3 regions of the Hydrogenophaga sp. NH-16 genome follow, and region 3 is predicted to be linked to each of the others. Evidence: predicted binding sites of a transcription regulator. Region 3 holds the regulator's gene; each other region holds the start of a gene.
What was found. Region 3 encodes HrcA, which represses chaperone genes, less so after heat shock. Its sites were predicted from a motif close to TTAGCACTCNNNNNNNNNGAGTGCTAA; they were not measured.
Positions count from the first base shown of each region.

Region 1: a site for HrcA is predicted at 1,895-1,921, ahead of groES (co-chaperone GroES). Genes of this name have one in related genera too.
Region 2: a site for HrcA is predicted at 2,011-2,037, ahead of rpoH (RNA polymerase sigma factor RpoH). Genes of this name have one in related genera too.

Region 1 covers NZ_CP029344.1:1,154,845-1,158,114, reverse strand. Annotated here, with positions in the region: gene DD542_RS05640 (carotenoid biosynthesis protein) at 1-105, opposite strand, end outside; gene ccoG (cytochrome c oxidase accessory protein CcoG) at 260-1,690, opposite strand; gene groES (co-chaperone GroES) at 2,015-2,305, shown strand; gene groL (chaperonin GroEL) at 2,350-3,270, shown strand, end outside.
Region 2 covers NZ_CP029344.1:1,932,318-1,935,587, forward strand. Annotated here, with positions in the region: gene DD542_RS09385 (metallophosphoesterase) at 1-1,010, shown strand, start outside; gene rpoH (RNA polymerase sigma factor RpoH) at 1,021-1,977, opposite strand; gene imuA (translesion DNA synthesis-associated protein ImuA) at 2,133-2,921, shown strand; gene DD542_RS09400 (DNA polymerase Y family protein) at 2,866-3,270, shown strand, end outside.
Region 3 covers NZ_CP029344.1:73,928-77,197, forward strand. Annotated here, with positions in the region: gene DD542_RS00330 (bifunctional (p)ppGpp synthetase/guanosine-3',5'-bis(diphosphate) 3'-pyrophosphohydrolase) at 1-586, shown strand, start outside; gene greB (transcription elongation factor GreB) at 596-1,228, opposite strand; tRNA gene DD542_RS00340 (tRNA-Arg) at 1,230-1,306, opposite strand; tRNA gene DD542_RS00345 (tRNA-Ile) at 1,334-1,410, opposite strand; gene hrcA (heat-inducible transcriptional repressor HrcA) at 1,448-2,467, opposite strand; gene DD542_RS00355 (NAD kinase) at 2,565-3,270, shown strand, end outside.

The sequences.
Region 1 (3,270 bases), 1.1 Mb from region 3:
GAACATCACGGCGCACGAAACCACCAGAGCCAGGGTGAGGCCGGGGTAGTGCCAGGCGGTCCAGATCAGCAGCAGCGCCGTGCCAGCCGCCGCCGCCTGGAACACGGCGCGGTCAAGAACAGATGGGGCGGAGGAAGTGAGGGCAAAAGAAGGGGCCACAGCCAACGGCTTTCATTGCTTGGTCAACCCCCTTGGGCCGGCATTGTGACCGCAAGCACGGCGCGATACCCGCGCGGGTTTCCCACGCGCGCAGGCCGCGTCAGCGCGGTACGAGGAAGGTGGTCTTCTCGTCCAGCCGGATCGCCTCGTCGGTGCTCGACTGCAGCCGGAACACGATGGGGTGCGAGCCGCTCGCGGCGCCCGGGGGCACCTGCACCCGCACGGCCAGCGTGCGCACCTCGGTCGGCAGCACGTCCACCACCGGTTCCGAGGCCAGCGCGATGCCCTCCATGCCCTCCACCGCCAGCCGGATCAGCTGCCGGTCCTCGGTGGCGTTCATGATCTGCAGGCGGTAGACGTTCTCGATCCGCCCCTGGTCGACCATGCGGGCGAGCGCGCCGCGGTCGCGGATCACGTCCACCTTCATCGGCACGCGCAGGTACAGGCTCACGCCCACCGCCACCGCGATCGCCCCCAGGATGGCCGAATACACCAGCACGCGCGGGCGCAGCGCGCGGCGGATCGTCTGTGCCTTGTCCCAGCCGCCGGTCATGGCGTTCTGGGTCGAGTACTTGACCAGACCGCGCGCGTAGCCGAACTTGTCCATCACCTCATCGCACACGTCGGCGCAGGCGCCGCAGCCGATGCACTCGTACTGCAGGCCCTTGCGGATGTCGATGCCGGTGGGGCAGACCTGCACGCACAGCGTGCAGTCCACACACGAACCCAGGCCCTTCTCCTTCGGATCGACTTTCTTGCCGCGCGAGCCGCGCGGTTCGCCGCGGGCGGCGTCGTAGGTCACGATCAAGGTGTCCTTGTCGAACATCGCGCTCTGGAAGCGGGCATAGGGGCACATGTACTTGCAGACCTGCTCGCGCATGAAGCCTGCGTTGCCGTAGGTGGCGAAGCCGTAGAAGAAGATCCAGAAGGTCTGCCAGGCACCCATGCTGCCCGCCAGCACCTCGGCGGTCTGGGCACGGATCGGCGTGAAGTAGCCCACGAAAGTGAAGCCGGTCCACAGCGCAAACAGCACCCAGGCCAGGTGCTTGGCACCGCGGCGGGCGAACTTGGCGCCGCTCATGGGCGCGTCGTCCAGCCGGATGCGGGCCGCGCGGTCGCCCTCGATCCGCTTCTCGATCCACATGAAGATCTCGGTGTAGACCGTTTGCGGGCAGGCGTAGCCGCACCACAGGCGCCCGGCCACCGCGGTGAACAGGAACAGCGACAGCGCCGACATCACCAGCAGGCCGGTGAGGTAGATGAAGTCCTGCGGGTACAGCACCAGACCACCCAGGTAGAAGCGGCGCGAGAGCAGGTCGAACAGCACCGCCTGGCGCCCGTTCCAGTTGAACCAGGGCAGCGCATAGAACAGGATCTGGGTGAACCAGACCGCGGCCCAGCGCAGGTGGGTGAAGGTGCCGCTGACCGAACGTGTCTGGATCTTCCGGCGCGACTCGTACAGGGAGATTTCAACGGCGTCCGGCTCGGGACTGGCCGCCGGTGCGGCGGTGGCTGCAGTGGTGGTGGACATGGTGAGGGTGGGGGAAAGTCTGCCGATGTCTGCCACTTTCCAAGAACCGTGCCAGACGAAAAATTCTTTGAATTCAGGCACTTGCCATCGGCCAAGTCTCTGCGAAACACTGCCAATCCGCCAATGGCTGCCAATATGGCAGATCATCTGGCAGCCTGGAATTTCCGGGGACGCACTTGAAATGGGCAGGACCGGCCCTTATGATTAGCACTCGCTGGAGTTGAGTGCTAACACCCGACTCCCAGTCGATCCGCGGGGCCCAGCCCCATGGCCAGTGGCCCCGCCCATCTGACCCCCAACATTTGATCCATTTCAGGAGATGCAATGAACCTTCGTCCTCTCGCCGATCGCGTGATCGTCAAGCGCATTGACAGCGAAACCAAGACCGCCTCCGGCATCGTCATCCCCGACGCCGCCGCCGAGAAGCCCGACCAGGGCGAAGTCCTGGCCGTCGGTCCCGGCAAGAAAAACGACAAGGGCGAACTGTCCGCCATGAACGTCAAGGTCGGTGACCGCGTTCTGTTCGGCAAGTACAGCGGCCAGACCGTCAAGGTCGATGGCAACGAACTGCTGGTCATGAAGGAAGACGACCTGTTCGCGGTCGTCGAGAAGTAATTCTTCCCTCATCCATCCCCATTTACTGAATCGGAGAAATCAACATGGCAGCAAAAGACGTCATTTTCGGCGGCGAAGCCCGCGCCCGCATGGTTGAAGGCGTGAACGTCCTGGCCAACGCGGTCAAGACCACCCTGGGCCCCAAGGGCCGCAACGTGGTGCTCGAGCGCTCCTTCGGCGCCCCCACCGTGACCAAGGACGGTGTGTCCGTGGCCAAGGAAATCGAACTCAAGGACAAGCTCCAGAACATGGGCGCCCAGATGGTCAAGGAAGTTGCTTCCAAGACTTCGGACAACGCCGGTGACGGCACCACCACCGCCACCGTGCTGGCCCAGGCCATCGTGCGCGAAGGCATGAAGTACGTGGCCGCCGGCATGAACCCGATGGACCTGAAGCGCGGTATCGACCGTGCCGTCGAGTCCCTGATCGCCGAGCTGAAGAAGGCCTCCAAGCCCACCACCACCAGCAAGGAAATCGCCCAGGTCGGCTCCATCTCCGCCAACAGCGACACCTCCATCGGCGAGATCATCGCCAACGCGATGGACAAGGTCGGCAAGGAAGGCGTGATCACCGTGGAAGACGGCAAGTCGCTGCAAAACGAACTCGACGTGGTCGAGGGCATGCAGTTCGACCGCGGCTACCTGTCGCCCTACTTCATCAACAACCCCGAGAAGCAGGCCGCCCTGCTGGACAACCCGTTTGTCCTGCTGTTCGACAAGAAGATCAGCAACATCCGTGACCTGCTGCCCACGCTGGAAGCCGTGGCCAAGGCCGGCCGTCCGCTGCTGATCATTGCCGAAGACGTCGAAGGCGAAGCCCTGGCGACGCTGGTGGTCAACACCATCCGCGGCATCCTGAAGGTTGTCGCCGTCAAGGCCCCTGGCTTCGGCGACCGCCGCAAGGCCATGCTGGAAGACATCGCCATCCTGACCGGCGGCAAGGTCATCGCCGAAGAAGTCGGCCTG
Region 2 (3,270 bases), 1.9 Mb from region 3:
ACCGCCGCGTCTGGTGGCTGTTGGGCGGGGCGCTGCTGCTGTCGCTGGCCATCACGGCCTGGGACCACTGGGGGCGCTGGCACACCCCGCGCCTGGAAGTGCGCAACTTCGTCATGCTCTGGCTCTACTGGGCGCCGCGCCTGGCGGGGCTGCCGCTGCTGGTGGGCCTGTGGCTGCGCTGGCGCATCGAGCGTGGCGCGCGCCGCTGGCGCCACCCGGTCTATGCGGCTTTGGTGCTGGTGGGCCTGTGGTCGTCGTGGATCGAGCCTTACTGGATCCGCGTGCGCCACACCAGCCTGTCCGGCATTCCGGCCGAAGCACAGCCGCTGAAGTTGGCGCTGGTCGCCGACATCCACTGGGGCCTGTTCTTCCGCGACCGGCAGCTGGACGATCTGGTGAACCGCCTCAACGCCATGGATGTGGACGCGGTGATCGTCGCGGGCGACTGGACGCACGAGCCGACGCAGGACCTGCGTGCGGGCTTCGCACCGCTGGCGCGTCTGCGTCATCCGGTCTGGGGCGTGCTGGGCAACCACGATGTGCAGGCGCCGGGGCCGGACCTCACCGCGCCGCTGCGCGAAGCGCTGACGCAGCACGGTGTTCGCCTGATCGAAGGGCAGGCCGTACCCTGGAAGGGCTGGGAGCTGGTGGGCCTGGACGACCAGTGGGGCGGGCGACCACAGCCTCAGATTGAGCGCCTCTGGCCAGGCGGCCTCAGCAACGACTCCACGCGGCGGCTGGTGGTGGTGCACCAGCCCGACACCGTGGCCCTGCTGCCGAAGGGCGCGGCGTTCCTGTCCATGGCCGGGCACACCCATGGTGGGCAGATCTGGATTCCCGGTTTTTCGCCCTGGTTCCTGCGCAAGACCAATTCCCTGCAGCCCTGGTGGAACGGGCTGTACGGCACAAGGGCCGGGCAGCTGCTGGTGACGCCCGGTGTGGGCACCATCGGCCTGCCGGCGCGGCTGGGGGTGCGGCCGACCATCGACCGCATCGATCTCGTGCGCTGAGCCCGCAGGCTCAGGCGAATTCGGCCAGGGTCTTGCGCATCTTCTTCATGGCCGCGACCTCGATCTGGCGGATGCGCTCGGCGCTCACGCCGTATTCGGCCGCCAGTTCGTGCAGCGTCATGCCGCCCGAGCCGTCGTCGTTCACCTTGAGCCAGCGCTCGGTCACGATGCGGCGCGAGCGGTCGTCGAGCTCACCCATGGCCTGCGCGATGCCTTCGGTGGCCAGCACGTCGCGCTGGGCCGATTCGATCATCGCGGTCGGTTCGTGGTTGGCGTCGGCCAGCCAGGCGATCGGGCCGTAGGTTTCTTCGCCATCGTCGGCCGGCGAGGGGTCGAGCACCACGTCGCCGCCGGACAGGCGGGTTTCCATCTCGCGCACTTCCTCGGGCTTGACCTTGAGGTCGCGCGCGACCACGTCGATCTCGCTGTCCGACAGGGCTTCGCGGTGGGTGTCGCCCTCGGCGGCCTCGGCGCGAAAGCCCTGCTTCATCGAGCGCAGGTTGAAAAACAGCTTGCGCTGGGCCTTGGTCGTGGCGACCTTGACCATGCGCCAGTTCTTCAGGATGTATTCGTGGATCTCGGCCTTGATCCAGTGGATGGCGTAGCTCACCAGGCGCACGCCCTGGTCGGGGTCGAAGCGCTTGACGGCCTTCATCAGGCCCACGTTGCCTTCCTGGATCAGGTCGCCGTGCGGCAGGCCGTAGCCCAGGTACTGGCGGGCGATGGACACCACCAGACGCAGGTGCGACATCACCAGCTGGCCGGCGGCTTCCAGGTCGTTGTGGTCGCGCAGGCGGCGGGCGGCCGACTGCTCTTCTTCGAGCGTCAGCAGCGGCATGCGGTTGACGGCGGAGATGTACGCATCCAGATTGCCCAGCGGCGGCAGCGTCAGCGAACGGTTCCACGGGCTGGCGACGGCCAGCGTGGTGGTCGGCAGGGCGGCGGGGGCGAGCAGGGTGGTGGACATGTGAAGAACCTCCTCAGTGGTCTTGCAGAAATGTTAGCACTCTCTATGAGTGAGTGCTAATTGAATGGTTCCATGACCGTGATATCCGGGGGTGGACAATCGGTTCGATTTCTTTTACTGTACATAAAAACAGTATTTGAATCCTTGCTGCCACCATGCCCACCCCGTTCATCCGCCCGTCCGGCGATCTGCCGGCCAGCCTGTCCGCCCTCGTCTGGCGCGGCGATGCGCTGGGCCGGCCGGTCACGGCCAGCTGCGCCAGCGGGTTCGGGGCGCTTGACGCAGCCTTGCCGGGCGGGGGCTGGCCCGGATTCGGGCTGACCGAACTGTTGTCGAGCCCAGCGGGTGCCCTGGAGTTCCGCCTGCTGGGGCCGGCGCTGGGCCGGGTCTGTGCCGCCGGGCGGGAGGTGGCGCTGGTCGGGCCGCCGCAGCCACCGCACCTGCCGGGTCTGATGCCGCACGGCGTCACAGCCCGGCAGCTGGTCTGGTTGCAGGCCGATACCCCGGCCGAGCGCCTCTGGGCCACCGAACAGCTGGTCAAGGCCGGCAGCTGCGGGGCGGTGCTGGCCTGGCTGCCCCAGGCACGGCCGGCGCAGCTGCGGCGCCTGCAGGTGCTGGCCAGTGAGCACGAAGGCCCGGTGTGGCTGTGCCGGCCGGCAGTCTCAGCGCGCGAATCGTCGGCGGCGCCCCTGCGCCTGCTGGTGCGTCCGGGTGCCGGCTGGGCCCTGGCGGTCGACGTGATCAAGCGCAAGGGCCCACCACTGGCGCACACGCTGCAGCTGCCGGCGCTGCCGGCCGGGCTGTCGGCGGCGCTGCCGCCCCGGCTGCTGGACCTGGACCTGGGCCATGGAGCCGCCGACCGTTTCCCTGTTCCTCGCGAGGCCGACCATGCTGTGGTCCGCACTCCGACTGCCGAGCACCGACGACCCGCCGTCCCCCACTGACGCGGCGCTGCAGGCGCTGGCGGTCTGGGCGCTGCAATTCACGCCCCGTGTCGCCATCGCCGAAGAGGCCGTGTTGCTGGAGGTGGCGGCCAGCCTGCGCCTGTTCGGCGGGCGGGCGGCGCTGCGCGAACGGCTCTGGGGCGGGGCGCAGGAACTGGGGGCGGTGGCCCTGGCCTGGGCACCCAACGCCCTGGCCGCGCTGGCGCTGGCGCGCGCGGAGGTGGAGGACGGGGTGTCGCCGCCGCTGGCGCGCGCGCTGGACGCGCTGCCGATGGCGACCCTGAGCGCCGTGCGGCCGCACCAGCCGACCCTGGCGCGCATCGGCTGCCGCACGCTGGGCGATCTGCGG
Region 3 (3,270 bases):
CATGGGCAAGCGCATCGCCAGCATGGTGGGCAAGAAGCTCGCCGTGCTGCTGGCCGAAACCGGGCTCAAACCCGACGCGGTGCTCATCAGCACCGAGCGCTACGCCGCCGGTGAGGACGGCTCGGTTTCCCAGGGGGTCGTCAGTCTGGATGGCAGCGAAGGCCTGTCGGTCCAGTTCGCGCGCTGCTGCCAGCCGATCCCGGGCGACCGCATCGTGGGATATCTTGGCCGCGGCGAGGGACTGACGGTGCACACCGAAGACTGTCCCACCGGCAAGCGCCTGCTGGCGCGCGACGGTGAGCGGTTCCTCCAGGTCGAATGGGCCGATGAGCCCACGCGCCCGTTCGATACCACCGTGGTGGTCACCGTGACCAACGGCAAGGGGGTTCTGGCTCGCGTGGCCTCCGCCATCGCCTCGGCCGAGGCGGACATCACCCACGTGGACATGGGCGACGAGCCCGCACAGACGGCCACCGACATCCGCTTCTCCGTGGCCGTGCGCGACCGGGTACACCTTGCCGAAGTGCTGCGCAGCCTCAAGCGGACCACCTCGGTGATCAAGGCGCAGCGACTCCGCGCCAATTGAACGGCCGCATCAGCCCCCGGGCGCGGGATAGCTGACCGAAAGGATTTCCAGCTCCTGGCTTCCTCCGGGCACCACCAGCCGAACCAGATCACCCACTCGCGCCTTCAGCAGAGCGCGGGCCACGGGAGACACCCAGCTGATCTCGCCGCGGGAGCTGTCTGCCTCGTCCACGCCGAGAATGGTCACCGTGGTCTCCCTGCCCTCATCGTCCGCATAGGTCACGGTGGCACCGAAAAACACCTGGTCGCCGCCATGGTGCTGCGAGCAGTCCACCACCTCGGCGACTTCAAGCCGGCGCGTGAGAAAGCGGATGCGCCGGTCGATTTCGCGCAGGCGCTTCTTGCCATACAGATAGTCGCCGTTCTCGGACCGGTCTCCGTTGCTGGCGGCCCAGTGAACGATCTCGACGATGCGGGGCCGCTCGTCGTCGATCAGCGCCATCAACTCGGTCCGCAGCCGGTCGTAACCCGCTCGGGTGATGTAGTTCACCCCGGTCGGCAGCACCACCGGTTCGGGCAGTTCGTCGTCTGCGTCGGAGTCGGTTTCGCGGGTGAATGCTTTGCTCATGAAGGAACGGCCCGGGGAGAACGCTTCGGAGCGAAAAAGAAAAAAGCCCGCAGCTTGTGGCTGCGGGCTTTTCATTTGGTGCGGCTGGCAGGAATCGAACCCACGACCCCTTGGTTCGTAGCCAAGTACTCTATCCAGCTGAGCTACAGCCGCGAAGACATGCATTGTAGCACGGTTTTTTGGTAGGCCGTGTTGGGCTTGAACCAACGACCAAAGGATTATGAGTCCTCTGCTCTGACCAACTGAGCTAACGGCCCGACGAGGCCCGCATTGTAGGACGCAGTAACGCCCTGCTCATTTGTGGCTCAGGGCGTTGCTCACCAGCTTGGCGGTCACGTCGACGATCTGGATCATGCGGTCGTACGGCATGCGCTGCGGGCCGATGACGCCCAGCGTGCCCACCACCTGACCATCCACCTCGTAGGGCGCCGTGACGACCGACAGGTCTTCAAATGGCACGACATGGCTTTCGCCACCGATGTAGATGCGCACACCATCGGCCTGCGATGACACGTCGAGCAGGCGGATCAGCTGGGTCTTCTGCTCGAACAGATCGAACAGCTGACGAAGATGTCCCATGTCGCTGGAAAACTCGCTGACCGACAGCAGGTTGCGCTCACCCGAGACCACCACCTCCTCACGCTCGGCGCCCGCGTCGGCCCCGATGTCGACGGCAGCCTGCATCAGCGAGGCAATCTCGCCGCGCAAGGCCTCGACCTCGTTGCGCAGCCGCGCCCGCACTTCTTCCATCGTCAGGCCGGCGTAGTGGGCATTGAGGAAGTTGGCCGCCTCCAGCAACTGCGACTGGGTGAAATTCGCCTGGGTGTGAATGATCCGGTTCTGCACATCCCCGTCGGGCGACACCAGGATCACCAGCACGCGGCGCTCCGACAGGCTCAGGAACTCGATGTGCCGGAACACCGAGGCGCGCCGAGGCGCCATGACCACGCCCACATACTGCGACAGGCTGGAGAGCATCTGGGCGGCGTGGCTGATGACGCGCTGCGGCTGAGCGCCCGCCTCGATGCCGGTGGCGCCGATGTTCTCTGCACCCGAAATGTCCTCGCGCCGCACGGTGAGCATGGTGTCCACGAACAGCCGGTAGCCTCTGGCGGTGGGGATGCGCCCGGCCGAGGTGTGGGGGCTGGCGATGAGCCCCAGTTCCTCCAGGTCGCTCATCACGTTGCGGATGGTCGCCGGGGAGAGCTCCATGCCGGCCGCCTTGGCCAGCGTGCGGGAACCGACGGGTTGGCCGTCGGCGATGTAGCGCTCGACCAAGGTCTTGAGCAGAAGTTTGGATCGGTCGTCCAGCATGGCCCCATTTTACGGACGGTGCCACCCGAAAACAGGGAATGAGGACAAGGGTTTCCGGGGGGCCGACTGCCCTTTCCCCCTATGTTGTAATTTGCACATGACCCAGCCAGACACCCGCCGCCACGAGGCCTCTGCGCCGAAGCGCCACCTGCGATTCGCCCATGTGGCCATCGTCGGCAAGTACCAGGCACCCGGCTCTGGCAAGGTGGTCGAGACACTGGCCGAGTTCCTGCATGACGAAGGATGCGACGTCTCGCTGGAGCGGGACACCGCGCTCAACACCGGCCTGCTGCAATACCCGGCGCTGGACGTCCCTGCCATGGGCCGGTCCATCGACCTGGCGCTGGTGCTCGGCGGCGACGGCACCATGCTGGGCATTGGTCGGCAACTGGCCCGCTATGGCGTGCCCCTGGTGGGCATCAACCAGGGGCGCCTGGGTTTCATCACAGACATTCCACTGGGCGCCTACCAGGACAACCTGCGGGCCATCCTGCGCGGCGAGTTCGAGGAAGACCCCAGGTCGCTGCTGGCGGCCAGCGTCTGGCGCGACGGCCGCTGCGTGTTCGAGGCGACGGCACTGAACGATGTGGTCGTCAACCGGGCCGGCGTGGCCAGCATGATCGAACTGCGGGTGGAGGTGGACGGTCATTTCGTGGCCAACCAGCGCGCCGACGGTCTGATCATCGCCACCTCCACCGGATCCACCGCTTACGCGTTGTCGGCCGGTGGCCCGCTGCTGCACCCGTCTGTGGGCGGCTGGATCATGGTGCCGATTGCACCGCACACGTTGTCCAACCGGCCCA